Linked DNA regions of Natronorubrum tibetense GA33. The protein of the gene in region 2 binds, or shares a complex with, the protein of the main gene of each other region. Links are inferred from orthologs where the notes say so. Each region holds a gene or a part of one and is shown on either strand. Other genes may lie near its edges. The genes, in order: NATTI_RS0117585 and NATTI_RS0109655.

Region 1 (6,494 bases), 1.6 Mb from region 2 along the record:
GTTTCGTGAACTCGAAGAGTACGGCCTCGTCCAGTCGTTTCACACGAGTCACGAAGCGGAGGGTATCGAGGCTATCGAGCGGCTCTCTCGCGATCCGAACGCCGCCGAGACGTGGGCGAGCCGACGCGAGACGCTCCTCGAGGAGACGATCGACGTCAGCGGCTACGTGCTCAGTCAGCTTCTCGAGGACGTCGACGAACCGTCTCCGGAAGCGGGAGCGCGGAGCGAGCCTGAACCAGCAACGGAAGCGCGGATCGGGACCGACCCAGCAACGACCGAACGCAACGAGCCGATTTCGAACCGATGAGGACGACTATCCGCGTCCTGAGTCTCACCACGACCGACTGGCGCAGTTTCTATCAGAGCCAGCTTGCCGCACTCGACTCCGTCGATGTCGAGGTGACGACGCTGCCCGTTCCGGGCGAACATCGCGCGCGCGAGGACGATGTCGAGCAGCGGACGCCGGTCGATTACGCCCGATACCTGCCCCAGGTACTCCGAGCGGCGGGCGACGACTACGACCTCGTCCACGCCAATTACGGGCTGACCCTTCCGTTCGCCGTCGCAGCGTCCTCGCTCCCGCGGACCGAATTACCTGTCGTCTGTACGCTCTGGGGCGGCGAGTATCGCGACAACTCCTACGCGTCGCTCATCGAACGATTCGTCGCTCGAGCCGACGAGGTCGTCGTTCCCTCGAACGCGATGGCTGACCGCGTCGACCGGTCTTGCCACGTCGTCCCGTTCCCCGTCGACACGAAGCAGTTTCGCCCGATTCCACGGGCCGAGGCCCGCGAACGCGTCGGCTGGACGAGCGACGAGCGGATCGTCCTCTTCCCCTACGCGCCGTCGCGCGAGGAGAAGGACTACCCGCTGGCGAAACGCGTCGTCGACGGACTCGAGGAAGAGATCACCCTCCGGACCGTCGCCAACGAGCCATACGAGGACGTGCCGTACTACCTGAACGCGGCCGACGCCGTCCTGCTCACGTCGCGATTCGAGAGCGGCCCGATGACGGTCAAGGAGGCCGCCGCCTGTAACACTCCGGTCGTCTCGCGCGACGTCGGCTTCGCTCGGGAGGTGCTCGCCGACGTCTCGAACTCCGCCATCGCAGACGACGAGGAGGCGCTCCGTGATCGGTTGGCGACCGTCCTCGAGACCGCCGAACCCTCGGATGGGAGGGCACAAATTACCGGGTACGGCACCGAGGAGATGGGGGCGCGGCTCCGAGCTATCTACGAGCGCTGTCTCGAACAGACGATGCGAGTGTAACGTGCGGTATCCGCCCGTCCGATCCGAACCCCTGTAACAGCGTGGACGAACGATCGTCGATCAGGCGACGACCTCCAACTCAGAATCCGACAATAAGGCGGAACGGAATCCCGATCGCGAAAATCGCGATCAGCGCCGCCGTCGCGACCACAACCGGGACCGGGATCGCCTCCTCTTCGAAATTGAACAGTGAATCGAACATACCTCCCGTTGGCATGGTTCCTACGTAACTCTGTTGTTCGTCTACCAACTTGACCGCGCTCGAGCGGGCCTCAAAGCGGTTCTCGGCATTTACACTAGGCAGTCGCTGGCCGATTCGTCGTCCACTCGAAAAACGAACAGTATCCGAATTCGAACGCGTTAGACCATACTCTCGAAGTCCTCGAGCGAGTAGGACGGCTCTGCGCCGCGCTTGTCGAGGACTTCGTTCGCGAGGAGCCAGTAGACGACCGAGAGGGCCTTGCGACCCTTGTTGTTCGTCGGGACGACGAGGTCGACGTTACTGACCTGGTTGTTCGAGTCACACATCGCGATGACCGGGATGCCGACCGTGATGGCCTCCTTGACGGCCTGGGCGTCGCCGATCGGGTCCGTGACGACGACGACATCGGGTTCGATGTAGCCGTCGTACTTGGGGTTGGTCAGCGTGCCGGGGATGAAGCGGCCGGTGCGGGCTCGAGCGCCCACGGCTTCGGCGAACTTCTCCGCCGGGAAGCGACCGTACTGGCGCGAGGACGTGACCAGGATCTGTTCCGGGTCGTAGTTCGCGAGGAAGTCCGCGGCCGTGCGGATCCGGCCGTCGGTCTTCGAGACGTCCAGTACGTAGAGACCGTCGGTCCGGACGCGGTGGATGAACCGCTCCATGTCCTTGGTCTTCTGCTGGGTACCGATGTGGACACCGGCGCCGAGGTAGTCCTCGACGGGGATGAGGAGGTCGGCCTCCTCGTCGCTCATGACGTCGTCGTCGAGCGTCGGCCCCTCGTCTTCGGGCTCCTCGTCGGTCACTGGTTCTGCGTCGGCGTCGGCCTCCTCGGCCTCGGCGTCGGCGGGCTGTTCCTCGGCTGGCTCGACGTCTTCTTCGGGATCGGCGGCGGGGCCAGGCCCTTCGGCTGGCTCCTCGTCGATCTCGTCTTCGGCGGCGTCGAGCCCTTCCTGGGTTGCGTCGTTATCTGTCATGTCGCGTCGTCTGCGATTCTGATGAGCTCGTTGAGCTTGGCGGTTCGCTCGCCGCCGACGGCACCCGTTTTGATGTAGGGTGCGTCGGTCGCGACGGCGAGGTGTGCGATCGTCGTGTCCTCGGTTTCGCCCGAGCGGTGGGAGATGACCGAGTCGTAGCCGTTCTGGGTCGCGAGTTCGATCGCGTCGAAGGCGTCAGTGAGCGTCCCGATCTGGTTCGGCTTGATCAGGATGCTGTTGGCCGCGCCGCGGTCGATACCCTCGACGAGCCGATCGGTGTTCGTGACGAACAGATCGTCACCACAGATCAGCGTTTGGTCGCCGACCTCGTCGGTGAGTTCGGCGAAGGCGTCGTAGTCGTTCTCGTCGAGGGGATCCTCGACGTAGACCAGATCGTACTCACGGACCAGATCAGCGATGTACGCGATCTGCTCGTCCGTGTCGCGGCTGACGCCTTCGGACTCGTACTCGTAGGTTTCCGAATCGTCGTCGTACATCTCGGCGGCCGCAACGTCGAGTCCAAAGCCGATACCGAAACCGACCTCGTCTTCGACCTGCGAGACCGCCTCGTCGACGATCTCGAACGCCTCCTCGTCGTCGATCGACGGCGCCCACGCGCCCTCGTCGCCCTTGCCCGACGGAACGCCTCGTTCCTCGAGCAGGTCGGCGACGGCATCGTGGACGGCGGCATTGGCGAAGACGGCGTCTTCGACGTTCGGCGCCCCGACGGGGGCGACGAGGAACTCCTGAATGTCGGTCGCGTCGGCGGCGTGTTCGCCACCGCCGACGACGTTGCCGAGCGGGATCGGGAAGTTCTCGCCGCGGAACGCACCGCCAAGATGCTGGAACAGCGGCGCGCCGAGGACGTCGGCACCGGCTTTCGCGGCGGCCATCGAGATGGCGACCGCGCTGTTAGCGCCGATTTCCGAGAAGTCGTCCGTGCCGTCCGCGGCACGGAGGATCGAATCGACTTCTCGCTGGTTGCCCGCGTAGGCCTCACCGACGAGACGGGGGACGGCGCGTTCGCGGGCCGCGGCGATCGCCTCGTTGGCGGGTCGCTCGACGGCCTCGTACTCGCCCGTGCTGGCACCGCTGGGTGCCGCAGCGCGACCGAATCCGCCGCTTTCGGTGATGACGTCGGCCTCGACCGTCGGGTTGCCCCGGGAGTCGAGGATTCGACGCAGCCGAACGTCCGTGATGCGCGTCATTTCCGGTCGTACCCCCGCTTGACGGTAAACGGCAGGACGCCGGCATCGTACTCTTCGGCGGCGATGAGGATCGGTTCGGTCTGCTTCGTCTCGATCAACACCGGCGCGCCGTAGGACACCTGCAGCGCTCGCGCGCCGAGGATGCGTGCTTTCTCGTAGCGATTGTGACGTTCCTGTTGCATGTTACTGGTATGGAGAGACGACGTCAACGAGGTCGGTGTGACTGACGAGCATGCGCCGACAACAGTAGCGGTCGACGCCGAGTTCGTCGAGAACCTTCTCGGGGTCCTCGTCGCCCTCGTTCGCTCGCTCGTCGAACTCCTCCCAGTGTTCGCCGACGACAGTGCCACAGGTGAAACACCGGACCGGTACCATCATGTTTGAATCACCTTAGCGGTAGGACTTCTGGTAGCGAGCCCGAGCGCCCGGGCCGCCCCACTTCTTCGGTTCGGACTGGCGAACGTCGTTGACCAGCAGCGACCGGTCGAACTCCATGTAGGCGTCGCGGAGTTCTGCGTCGTTGCTGTGCTGGACGATGCCGCGTGCGATGGCGGTGCGGACGGCGTCGGCCTGTCCGCTGATCCCGCCACCCTCGACGCGAACGTCGATGTCCATCTCGCTCCGGAGGTCCTCACCGGCGATGCGGAACGGCTCGAGCATCTTGAGTCGGGACATCTCCGGTTCGACCAGTTCGACCGGCTTGGAGTTGATTCGGACGCGACCCTCGCCCTCGCTAACGGTTGCGCGAGCGACGGCGGTCTTCTTCTTTCCACTCGTGTTCGTTACCATGTGACGTTAGCACCGAGTTGATCGGAGACTTCGCCCAGGTGGACGAAGCGGATGTTCGACAGGCGATCCAGCGACGTGTCCTCGAGAATCTCGGCCTCGCGGTCGTCGTCGTCCTCGTACGGGTTGCCGACGTAGACGCGAACGTTCTCGAGTGCCTCGCGACCGCGCGTCTTCTTGTACGGCAACATCCCGCGAACGGAGCGCTTGAAGATCGTGTCCGGTCGCTTCGGGTAGTAGGGTCCGCGGTCGGAGCCCAGCTGGATGCGCGTGCGGTAGTTCTCGAAGATATCCTCCTTGTCGCCGGTGATGACGGCGTCTTCGGCGTTGACGATCGCGACGCGTTCGCCGTCGAGTGCGCGCTGTGCGACCTCGCTGGCGACGCGACCGAGAATGCAGTCCCCGGCGTCGACGACGACGTCCGCGTCGAACTCTGCGATACTCATCGAATCACCCGGACGTTGGATCCTTCGGGGTTCTCTTCGAGCAGTTGCTCGAGCGGTACTGGCTCGCCGACCTGATCGATCTTCGTCTCTGCGGACGAAGAGAAGTTGACGGCGGCCACGGTGACGTTCTTCTGTAGTGCGCCGGAGCCCAGCACTTTGCCGGGAACGACGACAGTCTCTTCTTCGCGTGCGTATCGTTCGATGCGGCCCAGATTCACCTCTGCGTGGGTGCGTCGGGGCTTCTCGAGTCGATCCGCAACGTCTCGCCAGACGTCGGCGTCCGCTTTGCGGGACGTCGACTTCAGCTCGGCGATGAGATCGTTGAGCCTCGGATTAGTTTTGCTACTCATTGGTTTCCTCCAAATACTGCGGGCTCGAGAGCGAGCACGTGCTCGCGTCCTCGAGCGATCGTGGAATCGATATCGGTTCGATCGAACCGATCGAGACGTCGACCGCGTCTGGTCGTGTCTCTTCGGATCGATCGACTGCTGAGAAGTGGATGCAGGGAGCAGGATTTGAACCGCCGGGAGACGGTCGGTTTTGCAACCGCTCGACTCCCGTGGCTCAAATCTGCCGTTCCATTTTCACAGCTCTTCCGTTTGGTCGAGCTGGAAAAATGCAGGGAGCAGGATTTGAACCTGCGGACTCCTACGAGACAGCGCCCTGAACGCTGCGCCGTTGACCTGACTTGGCTATCCCTGCTCGCACTTCTGTCTATCCGTCGCCCCTTCAAACCCCTTTCGATTCCAGTGGACGACGCCGCACCAGTCTCGTCGCTCGCGGCGCTGGCGAACGGGCGTGCGTCCGTGTGGGTGTGGGGGCGATGAATCATCGTTACAGCTGTACTGCGTCTTCGAGTTCGGTCGCACGCGCCTCGATCGAGTCGACGGCTCGCGTGACCAGTTCCTCGACGGTAAAGGAGCCGTCCGTCTCCACGCGGAAGACGAAGGCGTTCGGGACGTCCTCGACTTCGACCTGCTTGCCGGGGTATCGGTTCGAGAGATCGTGGTCGAACTCGCTGGTCGGCACGAGTTCGCCGTCGTCCTCGATGACACCGCGGACGATCTGTGACTCCTGCTCTTCGAACTCCGGCAGGTCGTCGACGACCGACACGCGCTGGAGGTGTCGGTACCCGACGGCGACACCGCCCTGATGTTTCGCGTGGTTCTTTCCGCGTTCGAGCACGGCGTCGGCCTCGGCCTCGAGGCGCTGGCCGTCTTTGAGCTCGATGATCGGCACGTTGTCGTCCGCGGGCTGGACGAGGTCGTCGCTCGAGACGAGATCGCCCGAGTAGGCGGTGGCCGGCCCTTCGACGTCGATCGAGAGCGTGACGGTGTCGTCCTCGACGAACTCGCCTTCCGGCGGGGTCGTCAGCGGGACGAGTCCGAGTCGGAGCGCGAGTTGCTCGTCGAACATGACCGACGAGTTCTCGACGAACCGGACGGTATCGATCGCCATCGTGGGGACGTCGGCGACCATCGCGCGACGAATACCGTTGGCGAACGCGGGTGTCACGTCGCGGACGAGGAAGCGTGCGTCACGATCCTCGCGTTCGACGAACTCGACGTCGTACTCTGCTGTCATGGGTTAGTAGCCGCCCTTGCCTTTC
Region 2 (6,479 bases):
CATCGCCGCCCCGTGGCCGATGAACACGTCCCGTTCCATCTCCCCGATACGGAGCCCACCTTCGCGAGCCCGTCCCTCGGTCGGCTGGCGGGTGAGAACCTGCACCGGTCCGCGCGAACGGGCGTGCAGCTTGTTCGAGACCATGTGGTAGAGCTTCTGATAAAAGATGATCCCCACGAAGATCTCGGCCTCGATCTTCTCCCCGGTGACGCCGGAGTACATCGTCTCCTTGCCCGCGGAGTTGAAGCCGGCGTCCTCGAGGCCGCCGCGAAGTTCGTCCTCGTCCTCGCCGAGGAACGGCGTCCCGTCGACGCGGCGTCCCTCCATCGCGCCGAGTTTGCCGCCGATCATCTCGAGGATGTGGCCGACGGTCATCCGGGAGGGCAGCGCGTGCGGGTTGAGGACGAGGTCGGGAACGACCCCCTCCTCGGTGAACGGCATGTCCTCCTGGGGTGCGAGGTGGCCGACGACCCCCTTCTGGCCGTGCCGGCTGGCGAACTTGTCCCCGAGTTCGGGGATTCGCTCGTCGCGCACGGAGACCTTCGAGAGCTTCGAGCCGTCCTCACCCTCCATGAGCGTGACGGTGTCGACGACACCGGACTCGCCCGAACGCATGGTGACGGACGTTTCGCGGCGTTTCTGGGGCGAGAGACCGCCCATGTCGTCGGGCTCCTCTAAGAAGCGCGGCGGGCTCGTCTTCCCGAGCAGGACGCTGTTCTCGTCGACCGTCGTCTCCGGATTGACGAGGCCGTCCTCGTCGAGGTGTGCGTACGCTTCCTCGCCGCGTGCGCCGCGGACGTCCTGAGACGGGATCTCGAAACGATCTTCCTGACCGCCGGGGTAGCGGCGTTCCTCGCCCTCGTAGGTCCGGAAGAAGTGCGAGCGCGCGAGCGCGCGCTCGACGCTGGCCTTGTTCATGACCAGCGCGTCCTCGATGTTGAACCCCTCGTAGCTCATCACGGCGACGACGAAGTTCTGTGCGGCCGGCCGATCGTCGAAGCCGATCTGCTCGGTCGTCTGGGTCTTGACCATCGACAGCTGCGGGTAGTGCAGCAGGTGCTGGCGCGTGTCCGGGCGAATCCGGTAGTTCGCGCTCGGCAGTCCGAGCGACTGCTTGACCATCCCCGCCCCCATCGTAATACGCGGAGAGGCGTTGTGCTCGGGATAGGGAATCATCCCCGCACCGATCCCGAAGATCAGCGACGGATCGATCTCGAGATGGGTATGTTTTTCGCTCAGATCGTCCTCGTCGACGGCGACGAGGATGTCCTCTTCCTCCTCGGCGTCGATGAACTCGATGTAGCCGTGCTCGACGAGATCCTCGAACTCGAGGTCGCCGTCCTGCAGCGCCTCGATCTCCTGATCGGAGATGCGGGGTTCGCCGCCTTCGACGACCAGGAGCGGGCGTCGCGCCCGGCCGGCGTCGGCGTTGACGATTACTTCGCGGGTGCGCTCTTTGACCGAGACGTTGACCATCTCGCTGACGTCGCCGATACGACGCGCTTCGCGGATCTGTGCGGCTAACTCGTGCGGATCGGGGTGTGTCCCCACCAGCGACCCGTTGACGTAGACTTTCGCTTCTCGCTCTTGGCTGCTCATTGTTGATTAGTCGTCCGCAGTCGATCGTTCGATGCCCTCGAGGCCCGGAATCCCCTCGACACCCATCGATGCAAGTTCACGTTTGAGTCCCTGTTCGTCCTCGACGTTCTGGGAGAGCTCCATCGCCTGCGCGAAGTTCTTCACCAGCCCACAGTTCGGTCCCTCCGGCGTCTCGGAGGGACAGATTCGACCCCACTGGGTCGCGTGTAAGTCCCGCGCCTCGAAATGAGGCTGCGAGCGGCTGAGGGGCGAGCGGAGTCTGCGCAGGTGAGAGAGAACGCCCATGAAGTCCGTTCGGTCCACCAGTTGGGAGACCCCGGAACGGCCGCCGACCCAGTTCCCCGTGGCGATCGGGTGCTCGAGGCGCTCGGTGAGCACGTCGGAGCGCACGACCGTCGACACGGAGAGGTTCCGATTCCGCATGTTGGCGCGCTCGAGCTGGTATTTGACGTCCCGGGCCAGTTTATTCAACGCGGTCCGGAACAGATCTTTCATCAGGTCGCCGCTGACCTTCAGGCGCTTATTCGCGTAGTGGTCCTTGTCGTCGGAGTCGCGTCGGCCCAATGCGAGTTCGAAACAGGCTTCGGCCATCCGACAGAGGTAGTGGGCCTTGTTGATCCGAACGTCCTCCTCCTCGACGCCCTCCTCGTGAAGGTGTGGCAGAAGGTAGCGGTCGATGACGTAGTTGGCCCGCTTGAGCTGGTAGTTCTTGCCCTGACCGGAGGCGACGCGTTTCCCGAGAGTCTCGATCGCCTCTTCCTCGGTCTGGACGTCCGCTTCCTCCAGATTTTCGAGCATGTACTTGACGACCTCGGGGTCGTTCGAGACTTTGTGGACGATCTCCTCGTCCGATTCGAGTCCCAGTGCGCGGACGAGCGTGACGAAGTTGATCGAACCCGACACCGAGGGGAAGGATACCTCGAGCAGGCCGTCACGGGTTCGTTCACAGAGCACGAGGGCGCGGTAACCACGGCGCTGGGAGAACGTCTTGGCGACCTGAATCTCGTCGCCGTACTTGGTATCGTACTCCGCGAGGATCTTGTTCGGCGCGAGGTCCTCGCTTGTCATCAGCACGCGCTCGGAGCCGTTGACGATGAAGTAGCCGCCGGGGTCGGCCGGATCCTCACCGATCTCGATCAGCTCCTGGTCGGAGAAGCCGGCGATGTTACACTTCTCGGAGCCGACCATGATCGGCATCCGACCAATCTTCGTCTCGGTCGAATCGACGACGCGCTCGTCGCCCTCCTCGCCCTTGACGATCGACATCTCCATGAAGACGGGTGCGGAGTAGGTGATGTTTCGGAGGCGGGCCTCCTGTGGGTACAGCAGTTCTTCGGAACCGTCGGCCTCCCGAACGCGGGGTGTGACGACGCGCACGTCGCCGAGTTCGACGTGGACCGGCTCCTCGCCTTCCTTGTCGCCGATGTCCGTATCGATCGTCGCCTTCTCGTCGACGACCTCCTGCATCCCTCGGCCGAGGAAGGCGTTGAACGAGCGGTAGTGGTGTTCGGCGAGTCGTTCCTTCGAGAAGTATTCGCGCGAAATGTCGCGTCGTTTGGATCTGTTCAGTTCTGTTGCCATTTATTCCACCACGAGTCGGTATACGACTGCCTGGTCGGTTGTCCGTGAGTCCCGAACGATTTTGATGACATCGCCGATCTCCGCCTCGTCGGGCAGGGCGGAATCGTTGCGTTTGATTTTCGGCAGGTCTGTACGATCGATGTTGTACTCGGTGAGGACCTCCTCGAGGACATCCTCCTCGAGAACGGTGTGCTCCGGTACGAGTTCGTGTTGGCTTACGTCTACCATGTGTTGGGATTGATGTGCGTGTCGGCTATCGGGAGAGAAGCGGCTGTCACGAGATACTACAGGCAAGTACCGGCGGGACGCATTTAACGGTTACTAACTCGACCGGGAGCAACAGCTATCCGACCGCGGCAGCCCTGATCGGAGGAGCCGATCACATGCGACAGTACCCCAGTATCAGTTAAATTCCTTGTGGAGCATGGAACTGTGTAGCAAAGAGCGGACTCGAGGCCACTCCCGTGGCTCGATTCCACGTACCACACGGTGATCGATTGGAAAGTCTTAATACCGTCACCGGGAAATGATGTGTTGTAAGCCCGGATGGTGTAGTGGCCCATCATACGACCCTGTCACGGTCGTGACGCGGGTTCAAATCCCGCTCCGGGCGTCTTCTTCCGCGAACTATTTCGACGAGCACCGCGTAGCGTGTGTTCGTCATCCGTGAACGGAAAAGACGATCACTAGGGATTTGAATCAGGGAGTGAAGCGAACGAAGTGAGCGAAACGACCGCGGTTCAAATCCCGCTCCGGGCGCTTTCTGCTGACGCTAATTCGTGAACGAGGAGTGTAGAAACGGACGAACAGCGGCGTCAACGAAACACTGATCCGGAACTTGAAGTCGGTAGTCTACCCCCTGAACTAGCTCTACTGAGCAGAGTGTATCGAGACAGATACCGTCGATAGTATGCCAACCCTGTGTGGTAATCTGATTGAGTGATCTTCGGAACACAACCCTTAAGAGTTTCACCGGGAAATCAAGGGATGCAGGTTGCCCGGATGGTGTAGTGGCCCATCATACGACCCTGTCACGGTCGTGACGCGGGTTCAAATCCCGCTCCGGGCGTCTTCTTCCGCGAACTATTTCGACGAGCATCGCGTAGCGTGTGCTCGTCATCCGTGAGCGGAAAAGACGGTCACTAGGGATTTGAATTAGGGAGTGAAGCGAACGAAGTGAGCGAAACGACCGCGGTTCAAATCCCGCTCCGGGCGCTTCTCTCGAAATTTACACTCGCGAGCAGCTAGCTCTTCGCGTTATAAACAATTGACTAGTTGATAATCGAGACAACAGACACAACGGAGAGCCATCCTTTCGAGCGAGTGCAGAGACATGGAATGCGATTTCCTCCGAGTTGCACTCGAATTTATATAGGAATCCGAGCGATAGCCTGGATGTGTCAAGACTGTGACGAACACGAAACAGACAGGTGACGAAACCGAGGCACGAATAATCGCCGCGCTAATCGAAGCAGGATACTCTACTGCCGTTCCGTTTGGTGACAACGACAGATACGATCTCGTATTGGACACCGGTGATGAGTTACTCCGTGTCCAGTGCAAAACGGGCTGGATCGAAGACGGGGTCATCCGATTCAAAACTGCCAGCAAGACCACTGTCGACGGCGTAGCAACGATGAATGATTACGACGGTACTATCGATGCCTTCGCAGTAAGATGCAAAGATACAGACGCACTCTACTGGGTTCCGATCGAGGATGCGGGAAAGAAAAGCACGTACTTGCGGATAACGGAACCAAAAATCGATCACCCTGACGTCAAGATGGCCGAAACGTACCGCTTTGACCAGCGACTTTCCTGATCGAGGGATAACGGGACCGATACCGTGTGGAACACTAATCATTTAGTATCCGCGCCATCTTTCCACCCTATGACGGCTGCAGCGATGCCCGTCGACGCTCACCAATGACGAACCCGATCACCGTCCTCATCGTCGACAACGAACCGGGATTCGCCAACTTGGCCGGCGAAATGGTCGAACGCGAACGCGATGCGATCGTCGCCGAAGCGGCGACGAACGCCGAGGAGGCACTCGAGATCCTCGAGGAACGCTCGATCGATTGTATCGTCAGCGACTACGAGATGCCGACGCTGACAGGACTCGAGTTGCTCGAGCGCGTGCGCGAAGACGATCCTGATCTTCCGTTTATCCTCTTTACCGGTCGCGGCTCGGAGGAGATCGCCAGCGAGGCGATCGCCGCGGGTGTGACGCAGTACCTCCAGAAGGAGTCCGGCAAGGAGCAGTACGCGCTGCTCGCGAACCAGATCACGAACGCCGTCTCCCAGTATCGGACCGAAACGGAGTTGCGCGAGAGCGAGCGCCGATACGAACGGACGTTGACGACACTTCACGAGACGACCCGGGATCTGATGCGAGCGGGGACGAAACGCGAGATCTATCAGTCAGCAGTCGACACCGCGCGGGAGATCCTTGACGTGCCCGTCGCCGCGGCGTACACGTTCGAACCGACGGCGGGACTCCTCGAGCACGCGGCATCGACCCGAGAGTCGCGAGAACTCGTCGATCCGGAGATGCAGTTCGAACAAGGCGAGGGCCACGTCTGGGATGTGTTTTCGGAGGGAGAGAGCACCTACTACGAGGATGCGACGCGAGAGGGTGCAAACGCCAAGGCGCTGAGTCGAAGCGAACTGATCGTTCCGCTCGGAACCCACGGTGTGTTGGTTGCGGGGACCGAGGACATCGACGGGTTCGACGAAACGATGACAGAGCTGCTGCACATTCTGGCGGCGAACACCGAAGCGGCGCTGGACCGTGCGGAACGCGAGCAACTGCTTCGGGAGCACGATCGAACGCTCACCAGACAGAACGAGGAACTGACGCGACTCAATCACACGAACGAGATCGTCAGAGAAATCAACCACGGCGTCGCGCAGGCTTCGACGCGAACGGAGATCGAGACGACGGTGTGTGATCGACTGGCCGACACCGAACGCTACTGTTTCGCCTGGATCGCCTCGGCCGACGACGACCCCCCCGAGCCGACCGCCTGGGCCGGCGTCGATGCGGCCTTCGTCGATCGGGTCCGTGACGACGGCGATCGAGCCCCGGAACTCGATCTGGTCAGGGAGAGCCTCGAGACCGAGCGCGTGCAACTCGTCCGAAACGTTCTCGAGGCCGACGGCTGGGATCGACGTCGGAAGGAGGCGCTAACGTACGGCTATCAGACGATTCTCGCGGTTCCGCTCGCCGACACCGAGCGTCAGTACGGCGTGTTACTCGTCCACGTTGCGGGCGTCGACTCGCTCGGCGACAGCGA

The links.
Region 1: NATTI_RS0109655 (region 2) and NATTI_RS0117585 share a complex: the UniProt entries of both Methanocaldococcus jannaschii proteins name them as parts of the RNA polymerase complex. The link is inferred for Natronorubrum tibetense GA33 from one-to-one orthologs.

The regions. Positions count from the first base shown.
Region 1 is NZ_KB913017.1:3,442,163-3,448,656, forward strand. Bases 2,243-5,235 are described here. They hold NATTI_RS0117585 (DNA-directed RNA polymerase subunit K), read right to left. Parts: upstream 3,836-5,235; coding sequence 3,650-3,835; downstream 2,243-3,649. Other genes in these bases: rpsB (30S ribosomal protein S2), read right to left, coding at 2,243-2,445; eno (phosphopyruvate hydratase), read right to left, coding at 2,442-3,653; NATTI_RS0117590 (DNA-directed RNA polymerase subunit N), read right to left, coding at 3,837-4,031; NATTI_RS0117595 (30S ribosomal protein S9), read right to left, coding at 4,044-4,442; NATTI_RS0117600 (50S ribosomal protein L13), read right to left, coding at 4,436-4,885. Outside these bases: NATTI_RS0117560 (DUF354 domain-containing protein), read left to right, coding at 1-307; NATTI_RS0117565 (glycosyltransferase family 4 protein), read left to right, coding at 304-1,269; NATTI_RS27350 (hypothetical protein), read right to left, coding at 1,349-1,471; more of rpsB, read right to left, coding at 1,630-2,242; NATTI_RS0117620 (DNA-directed RNA polymerase subunit D), read right to left, coding at 5,720-6,469; NATTI_RS0117625 (30S ribosomal protein S11), read right to left, coding at 6,473-6,494. UniProt on the Methanocaldococcus jannaschii protein: DNA-dependent RNA polymerase (RNAP) catalyzes the transcription of DNA into RNA using the four ribonucleoside triphosphates as substrates.
Region 2 is NZ_KB913017.1:1,861,194-1,867,672, reverse strand. Bases 894-3,871 are described here. They hold NATTI_RS0109655 (DNA-directed RNA polymerase subunit B''), read right to left. Parts: upstream 3,181-3,871; coding sequence 1,606-3,180; downstream 894-1,605. Other genes in these bases: NATTI_RS0109650 (DNA-directed RNA polymerase subunit H), read right to left, coding at 3,181-3,408; rpoB (DNA-directed RNA polymerase subunit B), read right to left, coding at 894-1,599. Also shown: more of rpoB, read right to left, coding at 1-893; NATTI_RS0109635 (group I intron-associated PD-(D/E)XK endonuclease), read left to right, coding at 4,589-5,002; NATTI_RS0109630 (bacterio-opsin activator domain-containing protein), read left to right, coding at 5,107-6,479. UniProt on the Methanocaldococcus jannaschii protein: DNA-dependent RNA polymerase (RNAP) catalyzes the transcription of DNA into RNA using the four ribonucleoside triphosphates as substrates. The Rpo2 subunit (Rpo2N and Rpo2C in this organism) is implicated in DNA promoter recognition and in nucleotide binding.